4 regions of the Streptomyces lusitanus genome follow, and region 2 is predicted to be linked to each of the others. Evidence: riboswitches for the same ligand, from Rfam matches in the RefSeq annotation. Region 2 holds a riboswitch; each other region holds the start of a gene.
What was found. A riboswitch is a leader RNA that binds a small molecule or an ion and turns the genes downstream of it on or off. The one in region 2 is predicted to bind cyclic di-AMP.
Positions count from the first base shown of each region.

Region 1: another riboswitch for cyclic di-AMP. It lies ahead of ACFOSY_RS01940 (C40 family peptidase); the one in region 2 lies ahead of ACFOSY_RS30815 (transglycosylase SLT domain-containing protein).
Region 3: another riboswitch for cyclic di-AMP. It lies ahead of ACFOSY_RS11835 (M23 family metallopeptidase); the one in region 2 lies ahead of ACFOSY_RS30815 (transglycosylase SLT domain-containing protein).
Region 4: another riboswitch for cyclic di-AMP. It lies ahead of ACFOSY_RS25085 (transglycosylase family protein); the one in region 2 lies ahead of ACFOSY_RS30815 (transglycosylase SLT domain-containing protein).

Region 1 covers NZ_JBHRWL010000002.1:103,867-108,243, reverse strand. The annotation lists gene pcrA (DNA helicase PcrA) at 1-1,579, opposite strand, end outside; cyclic di-AMP (ydaO/yuaA leader) riboswitch at 1,822-1,995, shown strand; gene ACFOSY_RS01940 (C40 family peptidase) at 2,003-3,187, shown strand; gene ACFOSY_RS01935 (hypothetical protein) at 3,205-3,558, opposite strand; gene ACFOSY_RS01930 (C40 family peptidase) at 3,923-4,377, shown strand, end outside.
Region 2 covers NZ_JBHRWL010000030.1:30,322-34,698, forward strand. The annotation lists gene fahA (fumarylacetoacetase) at 1-112, opposite strand, end outside; gene ACFOSY_RS30810 (HAD family hydrolase) at 401-1,273, shown strand; gene ACFOSY_RS30815 (transglycosylase SLT domain-containing protein) at 1,237-1,713, opposite strand; cyclic di-AMP (ydaO/yuaA leader) riboswitch at 1,718-1,887, opposite strand; gene ACFOSY_RS30820 (polyprenyl synthetase family protein) at 2,414-3,424, shown strand; gene ACFOSY_RS30825 (LolA family protein) at 3,729-4,377, shown strand, end outside.
Region 3 covers NZ_JBHRWL010000007.1:18,156-22,532, forward strand. The annotation lists gene ACFOSY_RS11820 (helix-turn-helix domain-containing protein) at 1-368, shown strand, start outside; gene ACFOSY_RS11825 (DUF6126 family protein) at 365-493, shown strand; gene ACFOSY_RS11830 (tyrosine-protein phosphatase) at 539-1,336, opposite strand; cyclic di-AMP (ydaO/yuaA leader) riboswitch at 1,857-2,021, shown strand; gene ACFOSY_RS11835 (M23 family metallopeptidase) at 2,026-2,964, shown strand; gene ACFOSY_RS11840 (SGNH/GDSL hydrolase family protein) at 3,233-4,018, shown strand; gene ACFOSY_RS11845 (MBL fold metallo-hydrolase) at 4,141-4,377, shown strand, end outside.
Region 4 covers NZ_JBHRWL010000018.1:197,547-201,923, forward strand. The annotation lists gene ACFOSY_RS25075 (cytochrome P450 family protein) at 1-968, shown strand, start outside; gene ACFOSY_RS25080 (transglycosylase family protein) at 1,161-2,120, shown strand; cyclic di-AMP (ydaO/yuaA leader) riboswitch at 2,340-2,508, shown strand; gene ACFOSY_RS25085 (transglycosylase family protein) at 2,513-3,220, shown strand; gene eno (phosphopyruvate hydratase) at 3,489-4,377, shown strand, end outside.

The DNA of each region.
Region 1 (4,377 bases), on a different contig from region 2:
CCTCGTCGACGCGGCGCAGCGCCTGCGGGAAGCTGATCTTCTCCCGCTGGGCGAGCGCGTCGATCATGGCCTCGGCGCGGTCGCCGATGCCGCGCTTGGGGACGTTGAGGATGCGGCGCAGCGGCACCGAGTCCTCAGGGTTGGCCAGCACCCGCAGGTAGGCCAGGACGTCCCGGACCTCCTTGCGCTCGTAGAAGCGGACGCCGCCGACGACCTTGTAGGGCAGGCCGACGCGGATGAAGATCTCCTCGAAGACACGGGACTGGGCGTTGGTGCGGTAGAAGACGGCGACGTCGCCCGCCTTGGCCTCGCCCGCGTCCGTGAGGCGGTCTATCTCGTCGGCGACGAACTGCGCCTCGTCGTGCTCGGTGTCGGCGACGTAGCCGGTGATGAGCGCGCCGGCGCCGGCGTTGGTCCACAGATTCTTCGGGCGGCGGGACTCGTTGCGCTCGATGACGGCGTTGGCGGCGGACAGGATCGTCTGCGTGGAGCGGTAGTTCTGCTCCAGCAGGATCGTCGTCGCGTCCGGGTAGTCCTCCTCGAACTGGAGGATGTTGCGGATCGTCGCGCCGCGGAAGGCGTAGATGGACTGGTCGGCGTCGCCCACCACGCACAGCTCGGCGGGCGGCACCTCGGCCTCCGGCGGGACGTCGACGGGGTGCTCGGAGGCGCCCCCGACGAGCTCGCGCACCAGGGCGTACTGGGCGTGGTTGGTGTCCTGGTACTCGTCGACCAGGACGTGCCGGAAGCGGCGGCGGTAGTGCTCGGCGACGTCCGGGAAGGCGCGGAGCAGATTGACCGTCGTCATGATCAGGTCGTCGAAGTCCAGCGCGTTCGCCTCGCGCAGGCGGGACTGGTAGAGCGCGTAGGCCTGGGCGAGGGTCTTCTCGAAGCCGTCGGTCGCCTGGGCGGCGAAGTCCTCCTCGTCGATCAGCTCGTTCTTCAGGTTGCTGATCTTGGCGCTGAAGGACTTGGGCGGGAAGCGCTTGGGGTCGAGGTCCAGGTCCCGGCAGACCAGGGCCATCAGGCGTTTGGAGTCGGCGGCGTCGTAGATCGAGAAGGACGACGTGAAGCCGAGCTTCTTGGACTCGCGGCGCAGGATGCGCACGCACGCGCTGTGGAACGTCATGACCCACATGGCGTTGGCGCGCGGGCCGACGAGCTGCTCGACGCGCTCCTTCATCTCGCCGGCGGCCTTGTTGGTGAAGGTGATCGCGAGGATCTGGCCCGGGTGGACGCCCCGCTCGGCGAGCAGGTGGGCGATGCGGTGGGTGAGCACACGGGTCTTGCCCGACCCGGCTCCGGCCACGATGAGCAGGGGGGAGCCGGAGTGCACGACCGCGGCGCGCTGGTTGTCGTTCAGCCCCTCCAGCAGCGCGGCGGAGTCGATCACCGGGCGGGGGGCGCCGTCCCGGTAGTACGTGTCCCGGTCCGGGGGCACGTCGAACTTCCCGCCGAACAGGTCGTCCGGCAGGGGCTCCGGCGCATGCTCGTCCTCGGGTGGCGGCGGGGGCTCGTCCGCCGGGCCGCGCTGGGCCTGGAGGTCCGCCAGGAAGCTGTCGTCAAAGAGGCTGCTCATCGCTCTCCGAGTCTAGGGCGCTCCACCGACAACCCGGGCCCGCCCCGGAAACATCCCGCCCCTCCGCCGGGCGACCCGCCGCCGGGCACCCTCCACGGTCACCGGCTCACCCTGCGTGACACCGCCCACAAGGTCACGAAAATGTATCGGGCATATCGCCCATCAACCTTCACAAGGGCCACACCAGTTGGCTACCGTGCCGTCCGGGCCGCTCGTCCCCCGCCGGCGAACCTCGCCGGACCGCGCGGCCTCCGCCGAGTCCGTCACTGTCCGCCGTGGCAGCCGGAGCCGGGGACCCACCGAGACTTGGGGTGAATCGGCCCACTCTTCGGAGCAGGCCGTAGGGCAACCCTTCCGATCAATACACCCGCCCGAACCCGACAGCTAACCCGGTAGGCGGAGCTTTGGAAGGAGTCGCCTCCCTTGGCGTCGCACCGTAAGTCGCGCACTCCCGGCGCGCGCGTGGCCGGCATACGCACCCCTGCTCTCGCCACGGCCGCGCTCACCTCCGTGGCCCTGCTCTCCCAGACCGCCGACGCCGCCCCCGGCGACGACCGGCCGAGCCTGGAGGAGGTCGAGAAGAAGGTCGGCGACCTCTACCGCCAGGCCGAGTCGGCGACGGAGAAGTACAACGCGGCCAAGGAGAAGACGACCAAGCAGCGCAAGGAGGTCGACACCCTCCTCGACGACGTGGCGCAGCGCACGCAGAAGCTGAACGAGGCGCGCGCGGAACTGGGCTCCTACGCGGCCGCCCAGTACCGCACCGGCGCGGGCATGCCCGACACCGCGACGTTCCTGCTCGCGGAGACCCCGCAGGACGTCTTCGACCAGCGTCAGGTGCTGGACCGGATGACCGGCCGCCAGAAGGCGGCGGTGGACGACTACGTCTCCCAGCAGACCGAGACGATGAAGAAGCGGCAGGAGGCCACCGAGAGCCTCCGGACGCTCACCGAGACGCAGGGCGACCTGAAGACGGCCAAGGCCACCGTCCAGAAGAAGCTCGCCGACGCGCGCGAACTGCTGTCGGAGCTGACCGCCGAGGAGAAGGCGCGGCTCGCCGCGATCGAGAAGCGCAAGCAGCAGGAGGCCGCCCGCAAGGCGGCGGAGCTGGCCCGGCAGCAGGCCGAGCAGGAGCAGGCGGAGCAGCAGGAGCGTGAGGAGGCCGCGCAGCAGGGTGGCGGCTCCTCGGAGGGCTCCGGGTCGGGGTCCACGGGCTCGGCCGACACGCCCCCGGCCGACTCCTCGTACGCCGCCAAGGCCGAGAAGGTCCTCGCCTTCGCCCGCGCGCAGATCGGCAAGCCGTACGTCTGGGGCGCGACCGGTCCCGGCTCCTACGACTGCTCGGGGCTCACCCAGGCCGCCTGGAAGGCCGCCGGCGTCTCCCTCCCGCGCACCACCTACGACCAGGTGAACGCGGGCACCACCGTCCCGGTGTCCCAGGCCCAGCCCGGCGACCTGGTCTTCTTCTACGACGACGTCACGCACGTGGGCATCTACATCGGCAACGGCATGATGATCCACGCCCCGAAGCCGGGCGCGTACGTCCGCGAGGAGTCCGTCTACTACGACGGCGAGTCCGCGATCCACAGCATCGTCCGCCCGGCCTGACGGCCGGCAACGCGGGCTCAGGTCCAGAGGACCGCGATGAAGATGTTCGTCACGGTCAGCAGGCCGACCAGGCCGAAGAGCCCCTTGTCCACCTTCTCCTCGTCCCGCTTCACGTAGACCAGGCCGAGGATCACGACCAGCAGCGCGAGCTTCACGCCGATCTTGATGTTGTCCACGGAGTAGTCCTGGGCCTGGTTGAGGCCCACCAGCACCACGCCCGTGACCAGCATCGTCAGCGCGCCGTGCAGCATCGCGGGGACGAAGCGGGCGGTGCCCGCGCCCATCGCCTTCATCTGGGTGAGGAAGCCGCCGAGCAGCGACGCGATACCGATGATGTGCAGACCGACGAAGATGTGGATGAGTACGTCCATGAGGCCGGAGCCTAGCCAGGGGCGCCCCATAGCATTCCGCCGCCCTCACCCTTCCCGCCTTCACCACATCGGTCATCACCCTGAGTGAGAGCGAAGCCGCGTGAGCGGCCCGTCGGTCACTTACGGTCACCCGGCGGTCCGAGGGCGACAGTTCCGCACAACCCGTATCCCGCCCCGCACGGCCCGGCCTAGCGTCCTGCCCCAGGTGACCGGCTCCGCATCGCCGCTCGGGCCAGGAGCGGCGGCCGGACACCACCGCCGAAGAAAGGGTCCGGCGGCGGGCGGCTCCCCCGTCACCCCGCCGCCGGACTGCCGGGCAGACGTCCGGCCCCGGCGGACGCCAGTGGGAAGGACGGCAGCGAGGGTGGCAGCGCACCGCAGGTCACGGCAGCGTCCGACGGGCGGCACCACGGTCCGTGCGGCCGCCACCGTCGTCCTCGCCGGAGCGGCCACCGCGGCCGGCTTCGACGGAGCGGGGCACGCGGCGCCGCAGCCGGCGCCCGCCCTCACCGGTGCCGACGTGGACCGCCTGTACCGCGAGGCCGAGGTCGCCACCGAGAAGTACAACGGCGCCAAGGAAAAGGCGGATTCGGCGCGGCAGCGGCTGCGCGACCTCCAGGACGAGACGGCCCGCGCCCAGGCGCGGCTCAACGAGGCCCGGGAGGCCCTGGGCACGGTCGCGGCGGCCCAGTACCGCGCCGGCGGCCTCGACCCCGCCCTGCGGCTGATCCTGTCCGACGACCCGGACGCCTACCTCGACGGCGCGGCCCTCACCGAGCGCGCCGGCAGCCGCCACCACGCCGAACTGGGCCGGGCCCG
Region 2 (4,377 bases):
CGCCCAGCCGGACGCCCACGGTGCGCTCCGCCGAACCGGGGAGCGAGAAGACGCCGTACGGCAGGTTGTGCGGGCCGAAGGGGTCGCCCTCGGGGACATCGAAGGGGGGCATCGGGTGCTGCCTCGCTTTCGTGTGCGCGGGTGCGCCACGTGTCCGTGGCCGTGCCACACGTTACGGGGTCGCGTCCCGGTGGGCTCCTGCAATAGGGGACGGCTCACAGGGGCGCAGCACGAAACAAGGAGCCGGGCCCGGGTCCGGTGGAGCGCGGCGTGCTCGGTCACAAGGGAAAACAGTTCTCAACCGGTCGTGATCCGGCGGCACAAGAAGGCAAATCGCACGCAATGCGAGGGCATACGAGCGCGGTGAATCGGACGGTCCTCTTGTCCGTATTCTCTGATCATGGCCGCACCCACCGATTGTTCTCTCATCGCCACCGACCTGGACGGGACGCTGCTGCGCGGTGACGACACTCTCTCCGACCGCTCCCTCGCCGCCCTCGCCCGGGCCGAGCGGGCCGGTGCCCGGCACCTCGTGGTGACCGGCCGCCCGGCCCCCAGAGTGCGGTCGCTGCTCGACGACCTCGGCTGCACGGGGCTCGCGGTGTGCGGACAGGGCGCGCAGGTCTACGACGCCGCCGCGCACCGGATGCTGTGGTCGGTCCGGCTGGACCGGGAGCTGGCGGAGACCGCGCTCGGCAAGATCGAGGCCGAGGTGGGGGAGGTGTACGCCGCGGTCGACCAGGACGGGGTCGACGGGCTGACGCTGATCGAGCCGGGCTACCGGATGCCGCACCCGACGCTTCCGGCGGTGCGGGTGGAGCGGCGCGACGACCTGTGGGCGCGGCCGATCAGCAAGGTGCTGCTGCGCCACCCGGAGCTGTCGGACGACGCGCTGACGGCGGCGGCCCGGTCCGTGGTCGGCTCGCTGGCCACGGTCACGATGTCGGGGCCGGGCACGGTGGAGCTCCAGCCGTGCGGGGTCACCAAGGCGACCGGTCTCGCGCTGGCCGCCGGGCATCTGGGGCTGCGCCCCGAGGACACGATCGCGTTCGGGGACATGCCGAACGACGTCCCGATGCTCCGGTGGGCGGGCCACGGCGTCGCCATGGCCAACGCGCACCCGGAGCTGAAGGCGGTGGCCGACGAGGTCACCTCGTCGAACGAGGACGACGGCGTGGCCGTCGTCCTCGAGCGACTGTTCGGGCAGACGGCCGGTCTCGGCCGTCAGAGGTCGGCTCAGTACGCGCCGAAGACGTTGTCGATCGAGCCGTAGCGGTCGGCGGCGTAGTTGCAGGCCGCGGCGATGTTGGCGACCGGGTCGAACGGGTCGAAGGCGGTGCCGGGCACGTGGTACGCCTGGAAGGTCGGGTCGATGACCTGGAGCAGGCCCTTCGACGGGGTGCCCATGGCGGCGTTGGAGTCCCACAGGTTGATGGCGGCCGGGTTGCCGGACGACTCCCGCATGATGTTGCGGTGGATGGAGTCGTAGGAGCCGGGGATGCCGTTCTGCGCCATGATGTCCATCGCCTCGCGGATCCAGCCGTCGAGGTTGTCCGGGTACGCGGTCGTGGAGGCGGCGGTCGTGGCCTGGGTCGTGGGGGCCGCGGAGGCGCTGGTGGCGCCGAACAGCGGCAGCGCGACCACGGCGACGCCGGTGCCGGCGACGGCGAGGGAGCGGACGAGGCGGCGGCGCGACGAAGCGATGACGGGCATGTCTGAGGTTCCTCTCCTACGCCTGCGAGGTGAGCTGTCGGGTTCGGGCGGGAGAGTGCCCGGCCGTGCCCCTTCGGGCATGGCTTCACCCCCAGCCGTCCCGGCGCGGTGTCCGGTACGGCGACTTACCTGGGTCCCCCGCTCCTGCCGTGCGTGAGTTGTCGTCGGGTGTGATGCGGGTGGCGGCAGGACTGGGCGTCCACCCGGCAGGCCCGGAACGTATGCGAGAGCAGATGTCGGGAACAAGTGCGACGATCACACAAGGCCCCGTTTGATCTTGGGATGGGTGGTTTTGGGTGCTTGACCCTTTGCGATCGCCAAGGGTCAACTCCGTTGCGTGGAACGGAAGGACGGGCGTGTGCGAGGGTGGCCCGGCGACCGGTGTGCGCGTGACCCACTTCACGGACCGGTGGCCGTGAGTGCATTTGCGACCAAGAGGAATTGGCGCACCAAGACCGGCAAATCGGACTCAGGGGTGGGGCAGGATGGTTCAGAGGTCACTGTGTCCGGGAAGCCGAGGTATGTCCGTTGTTATCAGCCGATCAAAAACACTCCGCTTCTGATCCCGTATCGCCCTGCTTGTGACCCCGGGCCCTGGCGGTGATCGAAACCTGACCGGATACGCTGAGTCGAGTGGTGGCAGCGACCTATCGACAAACCGTGTAACCGCCAGCAGACACCAGCAGACAGGAGACCCCTCGTGACCGTCGTCGGGCCGTTCGGGCTGAGCGTGCGGGACCAGGCTCTGGAAGCCGATGTCCAGGCCGGATTGACGGCTGTCGAGGAAGGGCTGCTCGAAGCCACCAAGAGCGAGGTGCCGTTCATCACGGAGGCCGCCCAGCACCTGGTGCGGGCCGGCGGCAAGCGGTTCCGCCCGCTGCTCGTGATGCTCTCCGCCCGGTTCGGGGACCCCTACGCGCCCGGCATCGTGCCGTCGGCCGTCGTGGTGGAGCTCACCCACCTGGCCACGCTCTACCACGACGACGTGATGGACGAGGCCGAGGTGCGGCGCGGGGTCGCGAGCGCGAACACCCGCTGGGGCAACTCGGTCGCCGTGCTCACCGGCGACTTCCTCTTCGCCCGCGCCTCGCACATCCTGGCCGACCTCGGCCCGGAGGCGGTGCGGGTGCAGGCCGAGGCGTTCGAGCGGCTGGTCACCGGCCAGATCCTGGAGACCGCGGGCCCGCAGGACGGCCGCGACCCGGTCGACCACTACCTGGACGTGCTCGGCGGCAAGACCGGCTCCCTGGTCGCCGTCTCCTGCCGGTTCGGCGCGATGATGTCCGGCGCCGACGAGACCGTGGTGGACGTCCTCACGCAGTACGGCGAGCGGCTCGGCGTCGCCTTCCAGCTCGCCGACGACGTCCTCGACATCGCCTCCGACTCCCACGAGTCCGGCAAGACCCCCGGCACCGACCTGCGCGAGGGCATCGCCACCCTGCCCGTGCTGCGGCTGCGCGAGCGGGCGGCCCGGCTCGGCCTCGCCGAGGACCTCGCCCTGTGCGAGCTGCTCGACTCCGACCTCACCGACGACGCCCGGCACGCCGAGGCCCTGCGCCTGCTGCGCGCCCACCCCGCGCTCGGCCAGGCCCGCCGGGACACCGTGCGCTACGCCGAGGAGGCGCGTGCCGCGCTCGCCCCGCTGCCGGACGGCCCCGCCAAGGCGGCGCTCGTCGAGCTGTGCGACGCCGTGGTGCACCGGGCCGGCTGACACCCGCCCCTGCCCCGCCCGGTCGCCCCAGCCGGCTGTGCAGCCGGGCCGTCCCGCCCGGCTGCCCCCGTACGCCTCCGGTACCCGGGTGACCCCTACGGGGCGGGTGAGCCTGCGTCGTCCGTGTCATACCGCAGCAGTACGCGGAGTTGAGCCCGCGGTCTGACGATTCCGTCCCGCGGATTTGGTCAGATGGACCACGACGGACAACACCACTTCTCACCGTTTCGGGTGAGAATGGCGGCCCGGGCCGAACTGCTGCGAGGACACGGACGGAAGCCGCCGCCGACCACGGAGGGCACACATGGCACCGAACGAGACCGACGACACGACGACCGCGGGGGAGGTCGAGGAGCGGAGCGCCGGCCGCCGCAGGGCCGCGCGGTACGTCGTCCCCGTCACCGTGATGGGCGTGGCGGCCGCGACGATCGGACTCGTCCCGGCGCTCGCCGACTCCGGCGACCCCGACCTGCCGGAGATCACCGCCGCGCAGCTCATCGAGAAGATCGCGCAGTCGGACGTGGAGCGGCTGTCCGGCACCGTGAAGATCACCACCGACCTCGGGCTGCCGAACCTCGGCGGGCTGGAGAGCGGTCTGCTGTCCGGCGCGGCGGGCGGAGGCGAGGACGGCGAGGGCTCCTCCGCCGACCCGTCCGGCCGGCTCACCGAGCTGGCGTCCGGCACGCACACCCTGCGCGTCGCCGCCGACGGCCCGGACCGCCAGAAGCTGTCGCTGCTGGAGAACGCGGCCGAGTACAGCCTGATCCACAACGGCAAGGACGTCTGGGGCTACGACAGCGCGTCCAACGAGGTCTACCACGCCACCGTCGACGAGGCGGACGCGGCGGACACGGCCCGGCGCGGCGAGCAGCGGCCCCCGGCCACCCCGAAGGACTTCGCGGAGGAGGCGCTGAAGGCCGTCGACGACACCACGTCCGTGAAGGTCGACGGCA
Region 3 (4,377 bases), on a different contig from region 2:
ACGCCGTGGTCCGCGCCGACGACATGGAACCCACGGCGGCCGGCGGCTGGACGTACTGGCAGGCCGGAGCCGCCGGACGCGGCATGCAGGCGCTGCGGGTCCAGGTGCCGCACGGCTCCCAGGGCGACATCGTGCGGGTCCACCCCGGCGAGGAGTGGCTGTACGTGCTCAAGGGACGGCTGCGGCTGCGCCTCGGCGACACCCTGCACCGGCTGTCCCCGGGCGACAGCGCCCACTTCGACTCGCTCACCCCGCACCGCATCGCCGCGCAGGACGCCGACGGGGTCGAGCTGCTGTTCGTCCACACCCTGCTGCAGAGTCCCACGGCCGCCCTGTGCCTGGGCCCGACCCCTGGAGAGACCCCGTGAGCGGCAAGGACATGGAGGAGAAGTTTCCCCGGGCCCTGTGGGTCCGGCTGTTCGTCTACATCGTGGTCGGGCACCTGTTCGCGGCCTTCATCTACTTCCTCTTCGAGATCGCGCCGAAGAAGTAGCGCGGGCCGAGCGAGCAGGACACGCGGGGGCGGCGGAGGCGGTCGTCAGTCGAGCAGGCGCTCGCGCAGCCGCTCCCGGTGGGCCGGCGTGAGACCGAGCCCCTGCTCCAGGTAGGCGTCCACGCCGCCCCAGGTCTCCTCGACCGTCGCGAAGGCGGCCGCCAGATACTCCTCGCGCGCGTCGAAGAGCGGGCTGAGCAGCTCCATGACCTCGGGGGAGTAGGCGTCCGCGGAGGTGCCGCTGCGGCGCACCTTGTAGCGGCGGTGCTTGGCGTTGGACTTCAGGTAGTCCTCGACGATCGCGTCGCGCTCCACGCCCAGGGAGAGCAGGGTCACCGCCACCGAGAGGCCCGCGCGGTCCTTGCCGGCCGCGCAGTGCATCAGCGCGGGGACGCTGTCCTCGGCGAGCGCGCGCAGCACCTGAGCGTGCTCGGCGGTGCGCTCCTTGATGATCATGCGGTACGAGGTGATCATCCGGTCGGCGCCCTGGCCGTCGGCCAGGATCGCGCGCAGCTGGTCCAGGTCGCCGTCGCGCACCATCTTCCAGAACTCCGCGCCGTCGGCCGGGTCGCTCAGCGGCAGGTTGACGTTGCGCACGCCCGGCAGCGCGACGTCCGGCCCTTCCAGCTTCTGGTCGGCCGCGTTGCGGAAGTCGAACACGGTGTGCAGGCCGAGCGAGGCGAGGAAGGCGGCGTCCTCGGCGGTGGCGTGGGCGAGGTGACCACTGCGGAACAGCACCCCGTGCCGCACCCGCCGTCCGTCCACCGTGGGCAGCCCGCCCACGTCGCGGAAGTTGCGCACACCGGTCAGCCGGGGCTCGGTCGACGGGATCTCCTGCGTCACGGACGGCTCCTCCCACTCCGCGCCGTCGCCGCGGCTCGTCGACGGGCACCACTCGACGATACGACATACCTGCCTGGGGCAATGAGCTGCCGGCCGCCCTCACGGTGTTGGATTGTGTCGCTTTTTGTTCGCTCGCGGGAAGCGGGCCACGGGTCGCTGTCGCCAAGATCAAGATGTCGCGATTGTGGTGGCCGGCCCGTCCGACATCATCTTGATTGATGCGTTCTGTCCGATTGGGGCGTTTGAGGTTAACGTGCCCCTGTAGAAGGGGAATTGAGGATGGGTCGCGTGAGCATCGTCATACCGGTGACCGTGCGCTGTCGCCATGCTCACGTAATCCCCTTCCGTGACAAGGGAATTCGCCCGCCGCTCGTTTTCCAGATCGACGCACGGTGACGTCTTTTCCGCCTTTCGATCACGGAAAAAGCGGGTTCGCGGGAACACGCGCTTGTTTCGCCGCGTCGGGGTCGCTTACGTTCCCAACCGATCCGGACGGACGCCTAATCCTGCCGCCGCCCGGAGCCCGCACACACTGACCCGACGTACGGCAGGAGCGGGGGACCCACAGGTACAACTGCCTGTTCCGGACCCCGGAAACAGGCTTGGGGTTAAGCCGCGCAGCGACGCGGCCGGACATCTCCAGTCCGCACCCGACAGCTCACCTCGTAGGCGCCGGAGAGGAATTCGTCATGCCCGCGAAGGGTAAGCACCGCCGTACCAAGGCTCAGCGTTTCACCCGCTCCATCGCCGTCGCCGGAACCGGCGGCGCCGCTCTCGCCCTGCCGTTCCTCGGCGCCACCGGCGCGCACGCCGCGACGCCGGAGTCGGCCCCCCAGACGTCGGTCCAGTCGCTGTCCGTCACCGGCCAGCAGGCCAAGGCCGAACAGGGCGACGAGGCCCGCACGTACACCGTGAAGGCCGGCGACTACCTCGCCAAGATCGCCGAGTCCGAGCACGTCGACGGTGGCTGGAAGCAGCTCTACGCGGACAACCGCGAGGCCGTCGGTGACGACCCGTCACTCATCCACCCGGGTCTGAAGCTCTCCGTCGACGGCAAGGCCGCCGCCACGAGCACGCCGAAGCAGTCCACGGCGCCGCAGACCGCCAAGCCCGCCGCGCCCAAGGCCGAGGCGCCCGCCGAGAAGCCGGCCGAGCAGCCCGCGCAGCAGTCGTCCGAGGAGTCCTCCTCCGACGACACCGCCGCCCAGACCGCTCCGTCCTCCGGCTTCACCGCCCCGGTGTCCGGCGGCAGCGTCGGCACCGCCTACAAGGTGGCCGGCAGCATGTGGTCCAGCGGCTACCACACCGGTGCCGACTTCGTCGTTCCGACCGGCACCTCCCTGAAGGCCGTCGGCGCCGGCACCGTCGTCTCCGCCGGCTGGGGCGGCGCGTACGGCAACCAGGTCGTCATCCAGCTGAACGACGGCCACTACGCCCAGTACGCCCACCTGTCCTCGCTGTCCGTCTCGGCGGGCCAGACCGTGAGCGCCGGCCAGCAGGTCGGTCTCTCCGGTGCGACCGGCAACGTGACCGGCCCGCACCTGCACTTCGAGATCCGCACCACCCCGGACTACGGCTCGGACGTGGACCCGATCTCCTACCTCCGCTCCAAGGGCGTCTCCATCTGACCCCTTCGCGGCACCCTTCCTGACACGCGCGCCGAAGGCCGGACCCCGATCCACGGGGCCCGGCCTCCGGTGTGTCCGGGTCCGGGCGGCGGCTGCCCCCGGCCTGGCTCCCGACCCGGCTACCGGCCTGGCTATTCCGGGCTTGGCCAAAGCTTTGAGAGTGGCTTATCTCACCGCACGTCAACCCTCCCCTACGGTCGCGTAGGTCACATCGGAAGGTGAATCATGTCCGGCTGTGGCAGACGATTCGAAGAGTGACAAGGCAACAGTGATCGGGTCGTACGTGGCGGTGGGGGACAGCTTCACCGAGGGCGTCGGCGACCCCGGCCCCGACGGGGCGTTCGTCGGCTGGGCCGACCGCCTCGCCGTTCTGCTCGCGGACCGCAGACCCGAGGGCGACTTCGGTTACGTCAACCTCGCGGTGCGCGGCAAGCTGCTGGACCAGATCGTGGCCGACCAGGTCCCCCGGGCCGTCGAACTCGCCCCCGACCTGGTCTCCTTCTGCGCGGGCGGCAACGACATCCTGCGCCCCGGCACCGACCCGGACGAGGTGGCCGAGCGTTTCGAGAAGGCGGTCGCCCAGCTCGCCGCGGCGGCCGGCACGGTGCTCGTGACCACCGGGTTCGACACCCGCGGGGTCCCCCTGCTCAAGCATCTGCGCGGCAAGATCGCCACGTACAACGGGCACGTCAGGGCCGTCGCCGACCGGTACGGCTGCCCGGTGCTCGACCTGTGGTCGCTGCGCAGCGTGCAGGACCGCAGGGCGTGGGACGCCGACCGGCTGCACCTCTCACCCGAGGGACACACGCGCGTCGCGCTGCGCGCCGGGCTCGCCCTCGGCCTGAAGGTGCCCGCCGACCCGGAGCAGCCGTGGCCGCCGCTCCCGCCGCGCGGCACCCTGGAGATCCGCCGCGACGACGTCCACTGGGCCCGCGAGTTCCTGGTCCCGTGGATCGGCCGCCGCCTGCGCGGCGAATCCTCGGGCGACCACGTCACGGCGAAGGGGACGCTGTCCCCGGAGGACATCCGGTCGCGGATCGCGGCGGTCGCGTGACGGCGGGGGCGGATCCGGGGCCCCGGCGCCGGACCCGCCCCGCGGGCTTGTCCACAACCCGCCCCGGCTGTCCCGGCCGCCGCACATAATGGAAACTCCGATCGATTTCCTCTGGAGGTACCGTGGCCGCTTCTTCCGCCCCCGGAGCGGGGCCGCGTGCCCTGCGGCCGCAGGCCTTCGGCGCTGATCCCACCGGTGAGCGCATGGCGCGGATCCGCAGGTCCCCGCACTTCGCCGACGGCGTGTTCCAGAACCCGGGCGGGACGGCCCGTATGCGTCCCTCCGGGTCGGGCCGGGACCTCGCCAGGATCTACCTGGACAAGGACGCCCGCTCCCGCCGCGCCCCGCAGGGCGCCATC
Region 4 (4,377 bases), on a different contig from region 2:
GCCGCCTGGTCAGCAAGGCGTTCACCCCCCGCCGCGTGGCCGAGTTCGCCCCCCGGGTCCAAGAGCTCACCGACGACCTCATCGAACAGTTCACCGCCAGCGGCAGCGGCACCGCCGACCTCATCCACGACTTCGCCTTCCCCCTCCCCATCTACGCCATCTGCGACCTCCTCGGCGTCCCCCGCGAGGACCAGGACGACTTCCGGGACTGGGCGGGCATGATGATCCGTCACGGCGGCGGCCCCCGCGGCGGGGTGGCCCGGTCGGTCAAGAAGATGCGCGGCTACCTCGCCGAGCTGATCCACCGCAAGCGGGAGGAGCTGCCCGCCGAACCCGTTCCCGGCGAGGACCTCATCTCGGGGCTGATCCGCGCCTCCGACCACGGCGCGCACCTCACGGAGAACGAGGCCGCCGCGATGGCGTTCATCCTCCTCTTCGCCGGCTTCGAGACCACCGTCAACCTCATCGGCAACGGCACCTACGCCCTGCTCACCCACCCGGAGCAGCGCCGGCGGCTGCAACGGGCGCTGGCCGAGGGCGACCGCGCTCTGCTGGAGACGGGGGTGGAGGAACTGCTGCGCTACGACGGCCCGGTGGAGCTGGCGACCTGGCGGTTCGCCACCGAGCCGGTCGTCATCGGCGGGCAGCGGATCGCGGCCGGCGACCCGGTGCTCGTCGTGCTGGCCGCGGCCGACCGGGACCCGGAGCGGTTCGCCGACCCGGACACTCTGGACCTGGCCCGCCGGGACAACCAGCACCTGGGGTACGGGCACGGCATCCACTACTGCCTGGGCGCCCCGCTCGCGCGCCTGGAGGGACAGACCGCGCTCGCCACGCTCCTGACGCGCCTTCCGGATCTGCGGCTGGCCGTCGACCCGGCCGAACTGCGCTGGCGCGGCGGCCTCATCATGCGCGGACTCCGCACGCTTCCGGTGGAATTCTCCCCTCCGCGTTCAGGACAGACCTGACCTTCCTGTCCGTGCCCGGGGGCCGGTGCGCGGAAACCTGAGACGTGCTCAACTCTGTGATCTCCATGTGATCTGCACGGCATGAACTTGTGACAAGTGATCGTCTGCCTATACGTTCACCCATCAAGTACGGCGCGCCGCACAGTTCTGCTCGCCCGTGCCGGTTCTTGTCGCCGAGTGAAAGGCTTCCGCATGCTCTCCGGGAACGGCCGACACCGTCGCCCTCGTCAGGCTCCGGCTCTGCTCGTCGCCGCCGGCGTGACCGGCTCCGCGATCGCGATCCCGCTCCTCGGGGCGGGCGCCGCCAGCGCGGCGGACGGCGACACCTGGGACCGGGTCGCGGAGTGCGAGAGCGGCGGCTCCTGGAGCCAGAACACCGGCAACGGCTACTACGGCGGCCTTCAGTTGACCCAGGACGACTGGGAGAACTACGGCGGCACGGAGTTCGCGCCCAGCGCCGACGAGGCCAGCCGCAACCAGCAGATCACCGTGGCCGAGAGAATCCTCGCCGACCAGGGCGTCGGCAAGTGGCGCGCCTGCGGCCTGCTCACGGGTCTGAACCAGGACACCGCGTCCCCGAACGTCGACCCGGGCGTGCCGACCACCGACGCGACGCAGGGCGACTCCCGGACCGACGGCACCACCACCCCGTCCGGTTCGCCGGAAAGCGGCGATTCGCCCGCTTCGCCCACTTCACCCTCTCCGTCGGCGACATCCGGTTCGTCCGACGAGAAGGAGAGCGGCACGGACGCCGGCGCCTCCCCGTCCGCCTCCGCCACCCCCGAAGGTGACGAGTCGGACAAGTCGGGGCAGAGCACCGGTTCTTCGGAGGCCACCGAGTCCGAGGACACCGGCTCGGGCCGCCACCGCGGCCCCAGCGCCCCGGAGGAGGAGAGCGCCGACGCCGGGACCCCGTCGTCCGGCCGGCACGCCTCGCGCCCCACGGACAGGCCCGCGGGCATCAGCGACGACCGCTACACCGTGCAGACCGGCGACAGCCTGACCTCCATCGCCGACTCCCTTGCCCTCACCGGCGGATGGACGGCGCTCTACGTCGAGAACCAGCAGGTCATCGGCGACGACCCGAACCTCATCCTGCCCGGCGAACGCCTCCTGGTGGACGTCGAGGACGGCGCCGAAACCGGCGAATAAGGGGCGAAGGGCGGCAGTCGAAGACCCCTCCGCCCGGCGGGAGTTGGCGGAGTGAAAAGGGCTGATTGTCCGTAATAAAGACTGTGAGAGATAGGTCTCAGAAGCCCTGATCGTCTTTGTCTTTCCGTGCGACGCGTGCTTACGGTCGTGACCGCTCGCCACCGCGGGCCCCGGCTGCCGCCACGCCGAATCCTGCCAGTGGCAGCACGGGAACAGTCGTCGCGTCATGCGCCGTAGGCAGGAGCGGGGGACCCAGGTAAGCGCCGGACCCGGACGGTTCACGTCCGGTACGGCTTGGGGTGAAGCCGCGTCCCGGGAGGGACGTGGCCGGGCAACTCAACCGGCCCGAACCCGACAGCTCACCTCGCAGGCGTCGGTGAGGGGATCCATCCATGCTGTTTTCCGGCAAGGGCAAGCACCGTCGTCCGTCCAAGGCCACTCGCGCCATCGCCATCGCCGGTGTGACCGGCGCCGCCGTCGCCGGCCCGCTCATGGCGTCCGGCACCGCCTCCGCCGCCACCGCGTCCGAGTGGGACGCCGTCGCCCAGTGCGAGTCCGGCGGCAACTGGTCCATCAACACCGGCAACGGCTACTACGGCGGTCTGCAGTTCTCCGCCTCCACGTGGGCCGCGTACGGCGGCACCCAGTACGCCGCCAGCGCCGACCAGGCCTCCAAGGCCCAGCAGATCGAGATCGCCGAGAAGGTCCTCGCGGGCCAGGGCAAGGGCGCCTGGCCGGTCTGCGGCACCGGCCTGTCCAACGCCTCCTACGACGGCGGCTCCGCCGAGGGCTCCGCGCAGGAGTCCGGCTCCACCGAGTCGCGTGAGAGCGAGCAGAAGGCCTCCCGCTCCGCCGAGCGCCCGGCCGCCCCGGCCGAGCAGAAGGCCGACACGGCCGAGAAGAAGACCGTCACCACCCCGACCGGCACGAAGGTCGAGAAGGGCGACGGCGAGTACAAGGTCGTCAAGGGCGACACCCTCAGCTCGATCGCCGAGGAGCACGACGTCAAGGGCGGCTGGGCGAAGCTGTTCGACCTGAACGACGACATCGTCGACGACGCCGACCTCATCTACCCGGGCCAGCAGCTGCACCTGAAGTAAGGGCAGACCGCCAGGTCCCTCCCCGTCCCCACGGGCTCCCCGCCCCGGTGCGTTTCTTCCCCCGTACGCACCGGGGCGGGGTCATGTCCGGACGCATTCAGGTCACGGTTTCCCGAACGGGCTTTGTTCCGTTCAGAAACAATTTACTCTCGGTTCTGTCCATGAGGCGGGCGGCGAGATGGCCGATCGCCCGGAGCCGGTTAGGCTCGGACCCGCAGGGCCCCCGCGGCCCCGCTCACCCGCGTCACATCCCAAGAAGGAGATGCTCGTGCCGTCCATCGACGTCGTCGTAGCCCGGGAAATCCTGGACTCCCGAGGCAACCCCACGGTCGAGGTCGAGGTCGGCCTCGACGACGGCAGCACGGGTCGTGCCGCCGTCCCGTCCGGCGCCTCCACCGGCGCCTTCGAGGCCATCGAACTCCGTGACGGTGATGCAGGCCGTTACCTGGGCAAGGGCGTCGAGAAGGCCGTCCTGGCCGTCATCGAGCAGATCGGCCCGGAGCTCGTCGGCTACGACGCCACCGAGCAGCGCCTGATCGACCAGGCGATGTTCGACCTGGACGCCACCGACAACAAGGGCTCGCTCGGCGCCAACGCCATCCTCGGCGTCTCCCTCGCCGTCGCCCACGCCGCCTCCGAGGCCAGCGACCTGCCGCTGTTCCGCTACCTGGGCGGCCCGAACGCGCACCTGCTGCCGGTACCGATGATGAACATCCTGAACGGCGGCTCGCACGCCGACTCCAACGTGGACATCCAGGAGTTCATGATCGCCCCGATCGGCGCGGAGTCCTTCTCCGAGGCGCTGCGCTGGGGCGCCGAGGTCTACCACACCCTGAAGAAGGTCCTGAAGAACAAGGGCCTGGCCACCGGCCTCGGCGACGAGGGCGGCTTCGCCCCGAACCTCGGCTCCAACCGTGAGGCCCTCGACCTCATCCTCGAGGCGATCAAGGAGGCCGGCTACACCCCCGGCGAGCAGATCGCCCTGGCCCTCGACGTGGCCGCCTCCGAGTTCTACAAGGACGGCGTCTACACCTTCGAGGGCAAGGAGCGCTCGGCGGCCGAGATGACCGAGTACTACGCGGAGCTCGTCGACGCGTACCCGCTCGTGTCCATCGAGGACCCGCTGTTCGAGGACGACTGGGAGGGCTGGAAGACCA